2 regions of the Pseudescherichia sp. genome follow, and region 1 is predicted to be linked to the other one. Evidence: predicted binding sites of a transcription regulator. Region 1 holds the regulator's gene; the other holds the start of a gene.

What was found. Region 1 encodes PurR, which represses purine synthesis genes. Its sites were predicted from a motif close to CANGCAAACGTTTGCNTG; they were not measured.
Region 2: pyrC (dihydroorotase) is a predicted target of PurR. The motif match lies at 2,034-2,051, and genes of this name have one in related genera.

Annotation. Positions count from the first base shown of each region.
Region 1 is NZ_DAMBWA010000005.1:263,013-270,587, reverse strand. It holds gene grxD (monothiol glutaredoxin 4) at 1-275, opposite strand, end outside; gene RTX96_RS09855 (NlpC/P60 family protein) at 611-1,456, shown strand; gene RTX96_RS09850 (MFS transporter) at 1,496-2,662, opposite strand; gene RTX96_RS09845 (YnhF family membrane protein) at 2,846-2,935, opposite strand; gene purR (HTH-type transcriptional repressor PurR) at 3,233-4,258, shown strand; gene punR (DNA-binding transcriptional activator PunR) at 4,292-5,203, opposite strand; gene punC (purine nucleoside transporter PunC) at 5,340-6,497, shown strand; gene cfa (cyclopropane fatty acyl phospholipid synthase) at 6,766-7,575, shown strand, end outside.
Region 2 is NZ_DAMBWA010000005.1:19,672-27,246, reverse strand. It holds gene mdtH (multidrug efflux MFS transporter MdtH) at 1-584, shown strand, start outside; gene grxB (glutaredoxin 2) at 650-1,297, shown strand; gene RTX96_RS08540 (lipoprotein) at 1,425-1,985, shown strand; gene pyrC (dihydroorotase) at 2,113-3,159, shown strand; gene dinI (DNA damage-inducible protein I) at 3,235-3,480, shown strand; gene bssS (biofilm formation regulator BssS) at 3,749-4,003, shown strand; gene solA (N-methyl-L-tryptophan oxidase) at 4,119-5,240, shown strand; gene RTX96_RS08515 (YceO family protein) at 5,292-5,408, shown strand; gene RTX96_RS08510 (cytochrome b) at 5,676-6,242, shown strand; gene RTX96_RS08505 (YceI family protein) at 6,244-6,819, shown strand; gene RTX96_RS08500 (rhodanese-related sulfurtransferase) at 6,870-7,575, opposite strand, start outside.

The DNA of each region.
Region 1 (7,575 bases):
TGATACATCTCGATGATGATATCGCAGCCGCCAACCAGTTCGCCATCAACCCACAGCTGTGGGAAGGTCGGCCAGTTAGCGTATTTTGGCAGCTCAGCGCGGATGTCCGGGTTCTGCAGGATATCAACATAGGCAAAACGCTCGCCGCACGCGGAGAGTGCCTGCACGGCCTGGGCGGAGAAGCCGCAGCTTGGCAGCTTAGGGGAGCCTTTCATATACAGAAGGATCGGGTTTTCAGCGATCTGCAGCTGAATTTTCTCTACGGTTGTGCTCATTGTCTTACTTCCTTAACGTCTTACGGCGTGATGTGACATTCTAGCTTTTCACACCAGCAGGTAAAATAACATTTTGTTCACCAACCGTTAGTTTATCGTCTGAAGGGTAAAGTTGCCGTAAAAATTGTGCTGCTAAGCGTCCGGCCCTTCACAACTGGTCATCTCGTGAGCACAAAACAGGGTTAAGTGATGCTTTTTTTTGCGCTTGCTAACGAAACAGAGCTGTGATGCAAAAAGTTTATTAACTTTTTGGCATTTTATGCTTTAGAATCGACGAGTTTTGTAAATCACACGCATGTCGTATTCGTTACTTGACTGACTCAGGGGATTGCTCAGTGGCGCGGATAAATAAAATCTCGATCACGCTCTGTGCTTTAGTTTTTGCCTCAATGACGTTCACGCCGCTGGCCTGGGCGTCCGAACAGGCGCGGCCCTCTGCCGTGCAAAAAACGCATTTGGCAAAAACATCAGAGCGAAAGAGTAAAAGCACTAACCAAAAGACCTCAAAGAAAAGCAGTGGCACTGCAAAAAATACAACTAAAAAAACCGGTACAAAAGCAAGCACCGTCAAGACCGTCTCTTCCAGCACCAAACGCGCATCAAGCAGCGCGAAAACCAGCAAAGTCGCCTCTCGCCGCACCAAAAACAGCCCAGATAAGATTGCCTCCCTCGCGGGTGCAGAAAAATGCACCGTGCGCAAAGGGCATAAGACGCGCTGTGTGAAGGCAAAAAACGATAAGCCGGAGACGCTGGCGGATCTACATAAAGCGCGTGTGCAAAAAGCGCAGAAAACGGCAATGAATAAACTGATGGATCAGATCGGCAAGCCCTATCGCTGGGGAGGCTCCTCCCCGCGTACCGGTTTTGACTGCAGCGGTCTGGTCTATTACGCCTATAAGGATCTGGTCAAGTTCCGCATTCCCCGTACGGCCAATGAGATGTACCACCTTCGCGATGCGTCTCCGGTAAATACCCGTGAGTTACAGAGTGGCGATCTGGTCTTCTTCCGTACCCAAGGCCGGGGCACGGCCGATCACGTTGGCGTCTACGTCGGTAACGGTAAATTCATTCAGTCTCCGCGCAGCGGTCAGGATATTCAGATCACCTCCCTGAACGAAGACTACTGGCAGCGCCACTATGTGGGGGCACGCCGGGTAATGACCTCGAAAACCCTTCGTTAATTCAGCGTCCTGCCCTCCGTGGCAGGACACAACGTTCCCTTACTCTACCGCGTACTCACGTTCGGCCTGGCCGCGCCCTGACACCAGCACCAGCAGCAGTGCCAGCACCGCAATCAGCGCGCCGGTCACCGGTACTACGCTATACCCCAGTCCTCCCGAGATCACCGCGCCCCCCGCGGCAGCGCCCAGCGCATTACCGAGATTGAAAGCACCGATGTTGACGGATGATGACAGGCCTGGCGCCTCATGAGCCACGCGCATCACACGCATCTGCAGCGGTGGCACCACGGCAAAGGTCGCCGCACCCCAGATGACCATGCTCACCGCCGCACCCAGCTCGTTACGCGCCAGCAGCGGGATTGCCAGCATGATAACGATCAGCAGCAGGAAAAAGCCTTTTAGGGTGCCGGTTACAGAGCGATCCGCCAGCTTGCCGCCCAGGTAGTTGCCGATGGAGAAGCCCACCCCAATCAGGACCAGCATCGCGGTAACAAACAGCGGCGTAGCATGGGTAATCTCATGCAATACCGGGGCGATGTAGGTATAGAGCGTAAACATTGCCCCTGCGCCCAGCACGGTGGTCAGTAAAGCTGACAGCACCTGCGGACGCACCAGCACGGCCAGCTCTTTACGCACCTCCGGACGCTCTCCGGCGCTGCCTTTTGGCAGGGAGAAGAAGAGGCTCAGCATCGAGATCACGCCAAGGCCCGCGGTGGCGAGAAACGACATGCGCCAGCCGATGGTTTCACCCAGCCACGTTGCCGCCGGTACGCCGCCGATATTCGCGATGGTCAGCCCCATAAACATGGTGGCCACCGCGCTGGCCTGCTTCTCTTTCGGCACGACGCTGGCTGCCACGACCGACCCCAGGCCAAAGAAGGCACCGTGGTTAAGGCTGGTGATGATGCGCGAAAGCATCAGGGTGGTGTAGTCGGGAGAGAGTGCGGACAGCACGTTGCCCAGGGTAAAGATTGCCATCAGGAAGATCAGCGCGCTACGGCGAGCACGATGGGAGAGCAGCAGCGTCATCAGCGGCGCACCCACCATGACGCCAATGGCGTAGGCGCTGATGAGCATTCCCGCTGCCGGAATAGAGACATCTACTCCGCGGGCGATAGTTGGCAGCAGGCCCATCGGGGAGAACTCGGTGGTCCCGATGCCAAATGCCCCAATCGCCAGGGCCAGCAGGGGAAAGTTAATTTTCATATTTTGACTCCAGAATTGCCGTGTCGATCAGGCGACACTGTCACAGAAGTCAAAAGCATGACATTTATCACAAAAAAACAGAAGTTATCAAACTAACAAAAGTTTATTGCCATTTTGATAACAATTAACGCGGCGCCAGAGGGGATGCCGAAACAGAGGGAGAGGGCTCTCCCTCATGCTAAATCAATTTAACGCAGCGGTCAGCGCACCAGCAACAATCAGGCCCAGCACAACAACGGTCGTCATCAGGGAAAACTTCAGATCTGCACTCATCAATTTCTCTCCATTCTAATTACCCCACAAAAAGTGAGCTTGCGCATTTTTACACATTTATGGGCAAAAATCTTCTTTGATTTGGGGTGATATGCGTTTTAACGCTTCCCCTTTTCATCAAGATAAGACAAAATTCCACGCTAAATTTATTCGCGTACCGGCCATAGACCCCTCCTGACGTTCCGTGTCGTTTTCCCGGCGAATCGCATCCCCAAAAGTTGCGTGCAGGCTGAGTAGAGGCAAACGTTTACCTACACTATTTTCAGGAGCTTACGTCGTGGTTTGGAGTGACATTGAATGGCAACTATAAAAGACGTAGCGAAACGAGCAAACGTTTCCACCACAACCGTATCACATGTAATTAACAAAACGCGTTTTGTTGCAGAAGAGACGCGTAACGCAGTGTGGGCAGCCATTAAAGAGCTGCACTATTCACCCAGCGCCGTGGCTCGCAGCCTGAAGGTTAACCATACCAAATCGATTGGCCTGCTGGCGACCAGCAGCGAAGCGCCCTATTTTGCTGAGATTATCGAGGCAGTAGAGAAGAACTGTTTCCAGAAAGGCTACACCCTGATTTTGGGTAACGCCTGGAACAACCTCGAGAAGCAGCGTGCCTATCTGTCGATGATGGCGCAGAAGCGCGTCGATGGCCTGCTGGTAATGTGCTCTGAATACCCTGCCCCGCTGCTTAGCATGCTGGAGGAGTATCGCCATATCCCTATGGTGGTGATGGACTGGGGTGAGGCAAAAGCCGACTTCACCGACTCGGTCATCGATAATGCCTTTGAGGGTGGCTATATGGCTGGCCGCTACCTGGTCGAACGCGGCCACCGCGAAATCGGTGTGATCCCCGGCCCGCTCGAGCGTAATACCGGCGCAGGCCGCCTGGCCGGCTTTATGAAAGCGATGGAAGAGGCGCTGATTAACGTACCGGAAAACTGGATTGTGCAGGGCGACTTTGAACCTGAGTCCGGCTACCGCGCGATGCAGCAGATCCTCTCCCAGCCGCATCGCCCTACTGCCGTGTTCTGCGGCGGCGATGTGATGGCGATGGGCGCGCTCTGCGCCGTCGACGAGATGGGCCTGCGCGTGCCGCAGGATGTATCGCTGATTGGGTATGATAACGTGCGTAACGCTCGCTTCTTCACCCCTGCACTGACGACCATCCACCAGCCTAAAGATTCGCTGGGTGAAACCGCATTCAATATGCTGATGGACCGCATCGTCAACAAGCGTGAAGAGTCGCAGTCGATTGAGGTTCATCCCCGGCTGATCGAGCGCCGCTCGGTGGCCGACGGCCCCTTCCGCGACTATCGTCGTTAAGCATCCGCCGCCGATCAACGCCTCGGGAGCCGTTTACACTGGCTCCCGCAGCCACTCCCGATTAAGCGTTTCGCTATCCCCTAAATAGTCCAGCAGCCAGCCCAGCGCGGGCGAGTTATCATTTTGCTGCCAGGTCAGGCAGCAGGCCGCATCCGGAAACGGCTCCTCCAGCTGCAGCTCCACCCACTCACCGCGATCGAGCCACGGCCTGGCAAAATGGCCTGGCACCATGCCGATGCATAGCCCGGCGCTCAGGCACTCGGCGGAGGAGGTCCAGTCCGGCACCACCATTCGCCGCTGGTTGTCCAGCAGCCATGTGATGCGTTTGGGCAGTAGCCGGGAGGTATCCTCCCATACCAGTGACGGCCAGCCGCGCAGGAGATCGTCGCTCAGCGGGCCATCCATACCCGCCAGCGGGTGATGAGCGGCCACGACGCAGCGCCAGTTGAGCATGCCCATATCGCGAAAAGCAAAGCGCCCACCCACCGGTATGGCCTGGGTCGCACCGATAGCCAGCTCCACGCGCCCATCGGCCAGCGCATCCCAGACGCCGTTAAACACCTCTTTTTGCACCAGCAGCTCAACGTCTGAAAAATGACGATAGAAGTCGACAATCATCTGCCGGGTGCGCTCGGGCCGGACGATATTATCCACGGCGATAGCAAGCTGGCCACGCCAGCCGTTAGCTATCTGCTGGCACTGCTGTCGGGTGACCTGCATTTTTTTGATGACAGAACGCCCCTCCTGCAAAAACCAGCTTCCTGCCGGGGTTAACACCACGTCCCGGTGCCGTCGTTCAAACAGCGGCACGGCCAGCCACGCTTCAAGCTGTCGTACCGTGTAGCTGATGGCGGAGGGAACCCGGTGCAGCTCCTGAGCAGCGGCGCTAAAGCTTCCGGTACGAGCCACGGTATCTACGACGTCAAGGGAGTAATCTGACCACATATTCTGCCTGCAAAAAATTTGAATGCACTGCGCAAATATTACCGTTTCACAACCGGTAATGCACTGCCTACACTTTGCCGCTTTGTGATCTGCACTGTTTAACCTCTATCGTGAAAGAGAATAAGAAGGAAAGATGATGTTACCTGGTAAAGGATTTTTAGTCTGGCTAGCGGGATTGAGCGTGCTGGGCTTTCTGGCAACGGATATGTACCTGCCGGCGTTTACGGCTATTCAGCAGGATCTTAATACCCCTGCATCGGCAGTAAGTGCCAGCCTTAGCCTGTTTCTGGCCGGCTTTGCCCTTGCCCAGCTGATATGGGGCCCGCTCTCCGATCGCTTTGGCCGCAGGCTGGTCCTCCTCTGCGGGCTGGGACTGTTTGCTTTTGGCTGCATCGGCATGCTATGGGTGCGCGACGGCACCATGCTGCTGATACTGCGTTTTGTTCAGGCCGTGGGGGTATGTGCCGCCGCGGTCACCTGGCAGACGCTGGTAACGGACTACTATCCGGCTCAGCGGGTTAACCGTATTTTTGCCACTATTATGCCGCTGGTTGGGCTCTCCCCCGCCCTCGCGCCGCTGCTGGGAAGCTGGATCCTCGCCCACTCCCACTGGCAGAACATCTTTATGGTGCTGTTTGTTATCACGCTGCTGCTGATGCTGCCCGCACTTCGCCTTAAAAAACCGGTAAAAAAGTATCATCCGCAAACGACACCCGTTACCTTCGGGCTGCTGTTACGCTCTCGCTTTTACTGCGGAAACGTCACCATCTACGCCGCCTGCTCAGCCAGCTTTTTCGCCTGGCTTACCGGTTCGCCGTTTATTCTCAGTGCTCTGGGCTATGGCCCCGCGGCGATTGGCCTGAGCTATGTCCCGCAAACCATCGCTTTTCTGGTGGGAGGCTATGGCTGTCGGGCAGCCCTTCAGCGCTGGCAGGGGCCGCGTCTGCTGCCCTGGCTGCTGGCTGGCTATGCGCTGAGCGTGGTTGCCGTCTGGCTGGTGGCCTTCCTGCCACAGGTCTCATTGACGCTGCTGCTGGTTCCGTTCTGCGTGATGGCGATGGCTAACGGTGCAATCTATCCGATTGTGGTGGCCCAGGCGCTGAGCCCGTTTCCTCAGGGGGCGGGACGTGCAGCGGCGCTACAAAATACCCTCCAGCTGGGTCTCTGCTTTTTAGCCAGTCTGCTGGTCTCAACGCTCATCGCTACGCCTCTGCTTACCACAACCAGCGTTATGCTGCTGACTGTTTTGCTGGCCGGACTGGGCTATTGGGGACAAAAACAAGCAGCAAAATAATTAGTTAACTAACCATAATAGGTTGAACGACCCGTTTTTGCGGCCTATACTCATTTCGATAATTTTTATTAACAAAAATAAGTATGTTTTCACAGGCGCAGGATCGCGCCTGTTCTCCCACGGACGGCATTTTCGGCAAGGGCTATCTCCCTTCCTCTGTTCTACGTCGGATATCAAGCTCACGGCCCGTTCCGTGGGATTTCTCACAAACCATTAAAAGCGTCTACGCTGTTTGAAGGTTCTGATCACATAGGGTGATGGAGAAGCTATGAGTTCATCGTGTATAGAAGAAGTCAACATACAGAGCGATAACTGGTTCCGTATCGCAAACGAACTGTTAAGCCGCGCGGGCATCGCTATCAACGGCACTGCCCCATCGGATATCCGGGTAAAAAACCCCCGTTTTTTTAAGCGCGTCCTAAAAGAGGGCTCACTCGGGCTGGGCGAAAGCTATATGGACGGCTGGTGGGAGTGCGAACGGCTGGATATATTTTTTAGCAAGGTGCTTCGCGCCGGGCTGGAAAACCAGATGCCGCGCCACGTTAAAGATACGCTAAGGATTGCGGCGGCGCGGGTACTCAACCTGCAAAGCCAGAAACGCGCCTGGATAGTCGGTAAAGAGCATTACGATCTCGGCAACGATCTCTTCAGCCGCATGCTTGATCCCTATATGCAGTACTCTTGCGCTTACTGGAAAGAGGCGCAGACGCTGGAGGAGGCGCAGCAGGCAAAACTGCGGCTAATCTGCGAAAAATTGCAGCTGCAGCCCGGCATGCGTGTGCTGGATATTGGCTGCGGCTGGGGTGGTCTGGCGTACTTTATGGCCAAAAACTACGGCGTCAGCGTGACCGGGGTGACCATTTCAGCAGAGCAGCAAAAGATGGCCCAGGCGCGCTGCGAAGGGCTGGATGTAACTATTCTGCTCCAGGACTATCGCGATCTTAAGGATCAGTTTGACCGTGTCGTCTCCGTTGGCATGTTTGAGCACGTGGGGCCGAAAAACTATGCCACCTACTTTGAGGTGGTCGATCGCAACCTCCGGCCCGACGGACTGTTCCTGCTCCACACCATTGGTTCG
Region 2 (7,575 bases), 240 kb from region 1:
GCTTCGTGACCTACGTACTCACCTTAACCGGCTACTACATGCTGGCCGTGCAGGTGATGCTGATGCTGCCGATCATGGTTAACGACATCGCTGGCTCGCCGGCGGCGGTGAAGTGGATGTATGCCATTGAGGCGAGCCTGTCGCTGACGCTGCTCTACCCCCTCGCCCGCTGGAGCGAAAAGCGCTTCCGCCTGGAGCAGCGTCTGATGGCTGGCCTGCTGTTTATGACCTTCAGCCTGCTGCCGATTGGCCTTGTCAGCTCGCTGCAGCAGCTCTTTACATTAATTTGCACGTTCTATATCGGCTCGATTATTGCCGAACCGGCGCGCGAAACCCTGAGCGCCGAGTTGGCGGACGCCAGGGCGCGGGGCAGCTATATGGGCTTTAGCCGCCTGGGTCTCGCCTTCGGCGGTTTCCTTGGCTATGCCGGGGGCGGCTGGCTGTTTGACGCCGGAAAAGCCTTCAGCCAGCCCGAACTGCCGTGGGTGATGCTGTCAGCTATTGGCCTCATCACTCTCTTTGCGCTCTGGTGGCAGTTTAGCCCCCGCCATACCCAGACGGGGATACTCGAGCCGGAGGCCTGATTTGAAAGGCGCTTTTTTCTCTTCCATACTGGTGGTTACGGACAACCATCACCTGGAGGGGAAACGTGAAGCTCTATATTTACGACCACTGCCCGTACTGCCTGAAAGCCCGTATGATCTTCGGCCTGAAGAATCTGCCAGTTGAACTCAACGTATTGCTCAATGATGATGAGGCCACGCCTACCCGCATGATCGGTCAGAAGATGGCGCCGATCCTGCAAAAAGATGACAGCCGCTACATGGCTGAGAGTCTGGACATTGTGAAATACGTTGACCAGCTCGATGGCGAACCGCTGCTGACCGGCGCACGTAAACCAGCCATTGAGGCATGGCTGCGCAAGGTCAACGAGTACACCAATCGCCTGCTGATCCCACGCTTTGCCAAAGCGCCGTTTGATGAGTTTGCGACGCCGGAAGCGCGCGCTTACTTCACCAAGAAAAAAGAGGCGGCTATCGGCGACTTTAGCGAGCATCTGGCCCATACGCCGGGTCTGGTAAAAAAAATCAGCGACGACCTGCGCGATCTGGATAAGCATATCGTCCAGCCCAACGCGGTGAACGGCGAGCTCTCTGAGGATGATATCCACCTCTTCCCGCTGCTGCGTAACCTGACGATTGTGCCCGGTATTGTCTGGCCAACGCGCGTCGCTGACTATCGCGACAATATGGCCAAGCAGACGCAAATTAACCTCCTCTCTTCCATCGCGATTTAGCCCCTGGTTCGGCGGAAGCGCAGGTTTCCGCCACCGCTTTCAGCCTTTTCTGCTGTTACGCCTCCCGCTGGCACGCCAGACTGCTTTATGTCACGATGGCATCTATGGACAGCTATTGAGGGATCCCATGAAGAAGATTTTATTTGCCGCAGCCCTTATCGCAGGCGGGCTGCTGGCAGGCTGCAACCAGCTCACCCAATACACTGTGAGTGAGCAGGAGATCAACCAGGCGCTGCAAAAACACAATAACTTCTCCCGCGATATTGGCCTGCCGGGGGTAGCGGATGCGCATATCGTGCTAAATAACCTGGTCAGCGCCATTGGCCGTGAAGAGCCTAACAAAGTGACGCTCTCCGGGGATGCCGGGCTCGATCTGAACTCGCTGTTTGGTAGCCAGCAAGCCACCGTCAAGCTGAAGCTCAAGGCGCTGCCGGTCTTTAATAAAGAGAAAGGCGCGATTTTTCTTCAGCAGATGGAGGTGGTAGACGCCTCGGTGATGCCGCAGAAGATGCAGCCGGTCGTGCAAACCCTGCTCCCCTATCTGAACCAGACCCTGCAGAACTACTTTAACCAGCAACCCGCGTATGTTCTGAGCGAGGACAGCAGCAAAGGCGAAGCGCTGGCGAAAAAGTATGCTAAAGGGCTGGAGATCAAAGCGGGCGAGATCGTTATTCCGTTCGTTAACTGATTGGGCGGCCGTCAGCATTTTTTGCCCTGCAATCAGGAAAGAGGTGCAAACGAAAACGTTTACGCCTATGCTTAGTGCCCGGCATAAAACCAGCCATCACTGACTTTACTTTAGCCGGAGCACTATCATGACAGCACAACCCCAGGTTTTAAAAATTCGCCGCCCTGACGACTGGCACGTACATCTGCGCGACGGCGATATGTTGAAGACTGTCGTGCCCTACACCAGTGAAACCTATGGCCGCGCTATCGTAATGCCGAACCTGGCACCGCCGGTGACCACCGTTGATGCCGCTCTTGCCTACCGCCAGCGCATCCTTGATGCCGTCCCGGCAGGCCACGACTTTACCCCGCTGATGACCTGCTACCTCACCGACTCGCTGGATCCCAACGAGGTCGAGCGCGGCTTTCGCGAAGGGGTCTTTACTGCTGCCAAGCTCTATCCCGCCAATGCTACGACTAACTCCAGCCACGGGGTGACCAGCATTGACGCTATTATGCCTGTGCTGGAACGGATGCAGACGCTGGGTATGCCGTTGCTGGTACATGGCGAAGTCACCCACGCCGAGATCGATATTTTCGATCGCGAGGCACGTTTTATCGAGACAGTAATGGAGCCGCTGCGTCAGCGCCTGCCAGCGCTGAAGGTGGTGTTTGAGCACATCACCACCAAAGATGCGGCCGACTACGTGCGCGAGGGCAACGAGCTGCTGGCGGCCACCATCACTCCGCAGCATCTGATGTTCAACCGTAACCATATGCTGGTGGGCGGCGTGCGCCCACATCTCTACTGCCTGCCGATCCTCAAGCGTAACGTCCATCAGCAGGCGCTGCGCGAGCTGGTCGCCAGCGGCTTCGAGCGTGCTTTCCTTGGCACCGACTCCGCCCCGCATGCGCGCCTGCGTAAAGAGACCAGCTGCGGCTGCGCAGGCTGCTTCAACGCGCCAACGGCGCTAGCCAGCTATGCCACCGTCTTCGAAGAGATGAACGCCCTGGCGCACTTTGAAGCCTTCTGCTCGCTTAACGGCCCGCGCTTCTATGGCCTGCCGGTCAACGAAGGCTATGTGGAGCTGGTACGCGATGAGGAGCAGGTGCCGGAAAGCATCGCTCTGAGTGATGACACCCTGATCCCTTTCCTGGCAGGTGAGCAGGTTAACTGGCGGATCCGTCGCTAAAAAATAGTCTGCCCCCTGTTGTAAGTTCTTCGCCTATACTGTATAAAAACACAGTGCATCATCCAGGGGGCAATCATGCGCATCGAAGTGACCATCGCTAAAACAACACCTTTACCGCCGGGCGCCATTGACGCGCTGGCAAGCGAACTCTCCCGCCGTCTGCAGAGCGACTATCCCGATACCGAAGGCAAAGTGACTGTCCGCTATGCAGCCGCCAACAATCTGTCGGTTCTCGGCGGTGGCAAAGGGGATAAAGAACGCGTTAGCGAGATCCTCCAGCAAACCTGGGAGAGCGCTGACGACTGGTTTACACAAGATTAATGGTTGTTACCCTATTGTGCTTTTGCCGGGTCGCCCCGGCTTTTTTTCGCTTTTAGGCATTATTCTGATGGTGCCGCTTATCCCCGTAATAAATAAGCCGTAATTTGAGCTTTTCTTGTTCAAAAAATTCTAAGAAATTTCAGAAAAACTGACCCCTGTTTTTTTATTAGTACAATCTCCTTAATTATTGATATACTTAAGTTGCTTCAATAAACACGCATTGAACCTCAAGAGTCGTTGTCTTTAAACACGCATTTAGGGGGTTAAAATGGTAAAAAATAATGAAGTCATTCAAACCCATCCGCTCGTAGGGTGGGACATCAGCACCGTAGACAGTTACGATGCGCTGATGCTGCGCCTGCACTACCAGACCCCAAATCACGCCGACCGTGACGACACTGAGGTCGGACAGACTCTGTGGTTAACGACCGACGTTGCTCGTCAATTTATATCGATTTTAGAAGCCGGCATTGCCAAGATTGAATCTGGCGACTACCAGGAAAACGAGTACAGGCGGCATTAATGAATGCTCATTTTTCAACCGAAAGGCACCCATAGGGTGCCTTATTTATTTGTAACTTGTATAACGTCGGCGGGTTAATTACTCTCCTGAGCACAGTTTTTGTCAGGAGAGCCTTATGAAATACGATCTCATTATAATCGGCAGCGGTTCAGTCGGCGCGGCAGCGGGCTATTATGCTACCCGCGCAGGGCTAAAGGTGCTGATGACTGATGCCCATATGCCGCCCCACCAGCAGGGCAGCCATCATGGCGATACGCGGCTAATCCGCCACGCCTATGGCGAAGGCGAGAAGTATGTCCCGCTGGTGCTTCGGGCGCAGGCCCTGTGGGAGCAGCTGGCAGCGGAGAGCGGCGAAGAGGTCTTTATTCGCAGCGGCGTTGTTAATATCGGTCCTGCCGACTCTGACTTTCTGCGTAACGTTGCGCAAAGCGCGCAGCAGTTCAACCTTAACGTTGAGCAGCTTGATGCCGCCGCGTTGATGGCGCGCTGGCCTGAATTTCGCGTGCCTGATGACTATATCGCCCTGTTTGAGGCCAACTCCGGCGTGCTGAAGAGCGAGCTGGCGATAAAAACCTGGATCCGTCTTGCCCGGGAAGCTGGCTGCGCGCAGCTGTTTAACTGTCCGGTAACGGCTATCCATCACCATGATGACGGCGTGACCGTAGAAACAGCCGACGGTGAGTATCAGGGGACGAAGCTGCTGGTCAGCGCCGGGACGTGGGTGAAGCAGCTGCTACCTTCCCTGCCCATTCAGCCGGTACGCAAGGTGTTTGCCTGGTATCAGGCCGATGGCCGCTACAGCCGTAAAAACACTTTCCCGGCCTTTACCGGCGAGCTGGCCAACGGTGATCAGTACTACGGTTTCCCGGCAGAAGACGATGCGCTTAAGATTGGCAGGCATAACGGCGGACAACCTATCAGCAGCGAAGATGAGCGCCTGCCCTTTGGCCGCGTGGCGACCGACGGCTCCGAGTGCTTCCCCTTCCTGCGTCAGTGCCTTCCGGGTATTGGCGGCTGCCTGTATGGCGCTGCCTGCACCTATGATAACTCGCCGGACGAGGACTTTATCATCGATACCCTGCCAGAGAGCGCCAGCACGCTGGTTGTCACCGGTCTGAGCGGACACGGGTTTAAGTTTGCTTCGGTTCTGGGTGAAATTGCTGCTGACTTTGCGGCGGGTAAACCCTCAACGTTTGATTTAACCCCGTTTTCGCTACGACGTTTCATGGCAAGATAAGCAAAAGGCCCCTTGCGGGCCTGTTAACGCTTAATTGTCCCTGGAGATATAATGCGCCGGCTAATTACCTGGTTGACGGAAAATGTTCGTGAACATTTGATGATCTATATTGCCTTCTGGACGTTGCTGGCGTTAATAGACCTTATTTATATACTCTATGCCGATTAAGTAATATTGACAAAAGCTGACATTACTTTAACAAACTCTAATTTTAGCGCAGTTTTTTTGAATGAGAGTCAAGATGCCATTTAGCGTGCAACATCAGCAAAGTGGCGTTTAAGGGCAATGAAAAACGAAATCATTGACAATTATATGTCAAATAAAATCAAAAAAAATGAATAAAATAAAATAGCTGCTCTTTTTGTTATTTTTAAGTTGCATTAATATTTTTTGCAGGCCATTTTAAGTTAACTTTATTTGAACACGGTTAACTTTATGCAACTGCGTAATTCTGCTCGCCGCTATGGCGCGGTCTCTATCGCGTTACACTGGCTGGTTGCCATTGTGGTTTATGGCATGTTTGCCCTAGGCCTGTGGATGGTCACGCTGAGCTATTATGATGGCTGGTATCATCAGGCCCCCGAGCTGCATAAAAGCATCGGCGTGTTGCTGATGATGGCGCTGGTGATCCGCCTGCTCTGGCGTCATCTCTCGCCGCCGCCCAAGGCGCTGACCTCTTACTCCCGGCTGACCCATGTCGCGGCCATTGGCGCACATATCATCCTCTATGCGCTGCTGTTCGCTATTGTGATCAGCGGCTATCTGATTTCCACCGCGGACGGTAAACCCATCAGCGTATTTGGCCTGTTTGAGATCCCGGCGACGCTGGCCGATGCGGGCGCCCAGGCCGATCTCGCAGGCTCCCTACATCTGTGGCTGGCATGGAGCGTGGTCATTCTCTCCGTTGTGCACGCCCTGGCCGCCCTGAAACACCATTTTATTGATAAAGACGACACCCTCAAACGTATGCTGGGTAAATCGTCTCCTGACTCTGGAGCATAAGATGAAGAAAAACCTGCTGGCATTAACCTTTGGCGCGCTGCTGTTCACCACCGGTTCCGCCGTGGCCGCTGACTATAAAATTGATAAAGAGGGCCAGCATGCCTTCGTTAACTTCCGTATTCAGCATCTTGGCTACAGCTGGCTCTACGGCACCTTTAAAGACTTCGACGGCACATTTACCTTTGATGAGCAGGATCCTGCTGCGGATAAGGTCAACGTTACCATCAATACCAACAGCGTCGATACTAACCATGCCGAGCGCGATAAACACCTGCGCAGCGCGGACTTCCTTAACGTAGCGAAATTCCCGCAGGCGACCTTCGCCTCGACCGGGGTTAAGAAAGATGGCGACGAGCTGGATATCACCGGGAACCTGACCCTTAATGGCGTCACTAAGCCGGTTACCCTTGAGGCGAAGCTGATTGGTCAGGGTGACGATCCCTGGGGCGGCGTACGCGCTGGCTTTGAAGCGGAAGGTAAAATCAAGCTGAAGGACTTCAATATCAATACCGATCTGGGTCCGGCATCGCAGGAAGTGGATCTGATCATCTCCGTCGAGGGCGTGCGCCAGAAATAGCGCCGCCTCGCGGACACCCTGCCGGGATCGCCCCCGGCAGGGTTGCACTCTTACTCGGGATCCGGAATGCCTAATTTGGTATTCAGGCGACCGCGGGATTTATTGAAGATCTTATTTCCGTTCTCACGTCCCGCCCGACGGCGACGCTGCTCCTCTTCCGGCAGCTCGCGCTCCGTCTGACACAGCTCGCTACAGCAGCCCTTGAACTTCTCCGCGCATGACGGACACTGAATGAACAGCAGATGGCAGCCGTCGTTCAGGCAGTTGGTATGGCTGTCGCAAGGCGTCCCGCACTGATGGCAGTGGGCAATGACATCCTCAGAGATGCGCTCTCCCATCCGCTCGTCAAAAACAAAGTTTTTACCGATGAAGCGCACCGGCAGACCCTGCTCCCGCGCCCGGCGTGCATACTCAATGATGCCGCCTTCGATATGCCAGACCTTATTGAAGCCGTTGTGCTTCATCCACGCGCTGGCCTTCTCACAACGGATGCCGCCGGTGCAGTACATAACGATTTTTTTATCCTTATGCTCCTGCATCATGTCGACCGCCTTCGGCAGCTGCTCGCGGAAGGTATCCGCCGGGATCTCCAGCGCCCGCTCGAAATGCCCCACCTCATACTCATAGTGGTTACGCATATCGATAAAGATCGCATCGGGATCGTCGAGCATGGCGTTGACTTCGGCAGCCTTCAGATACTCACCAACGTTGCTGGCATCAAAGGTAGGATCGTCGATACCGTCCGCTACGATGCGG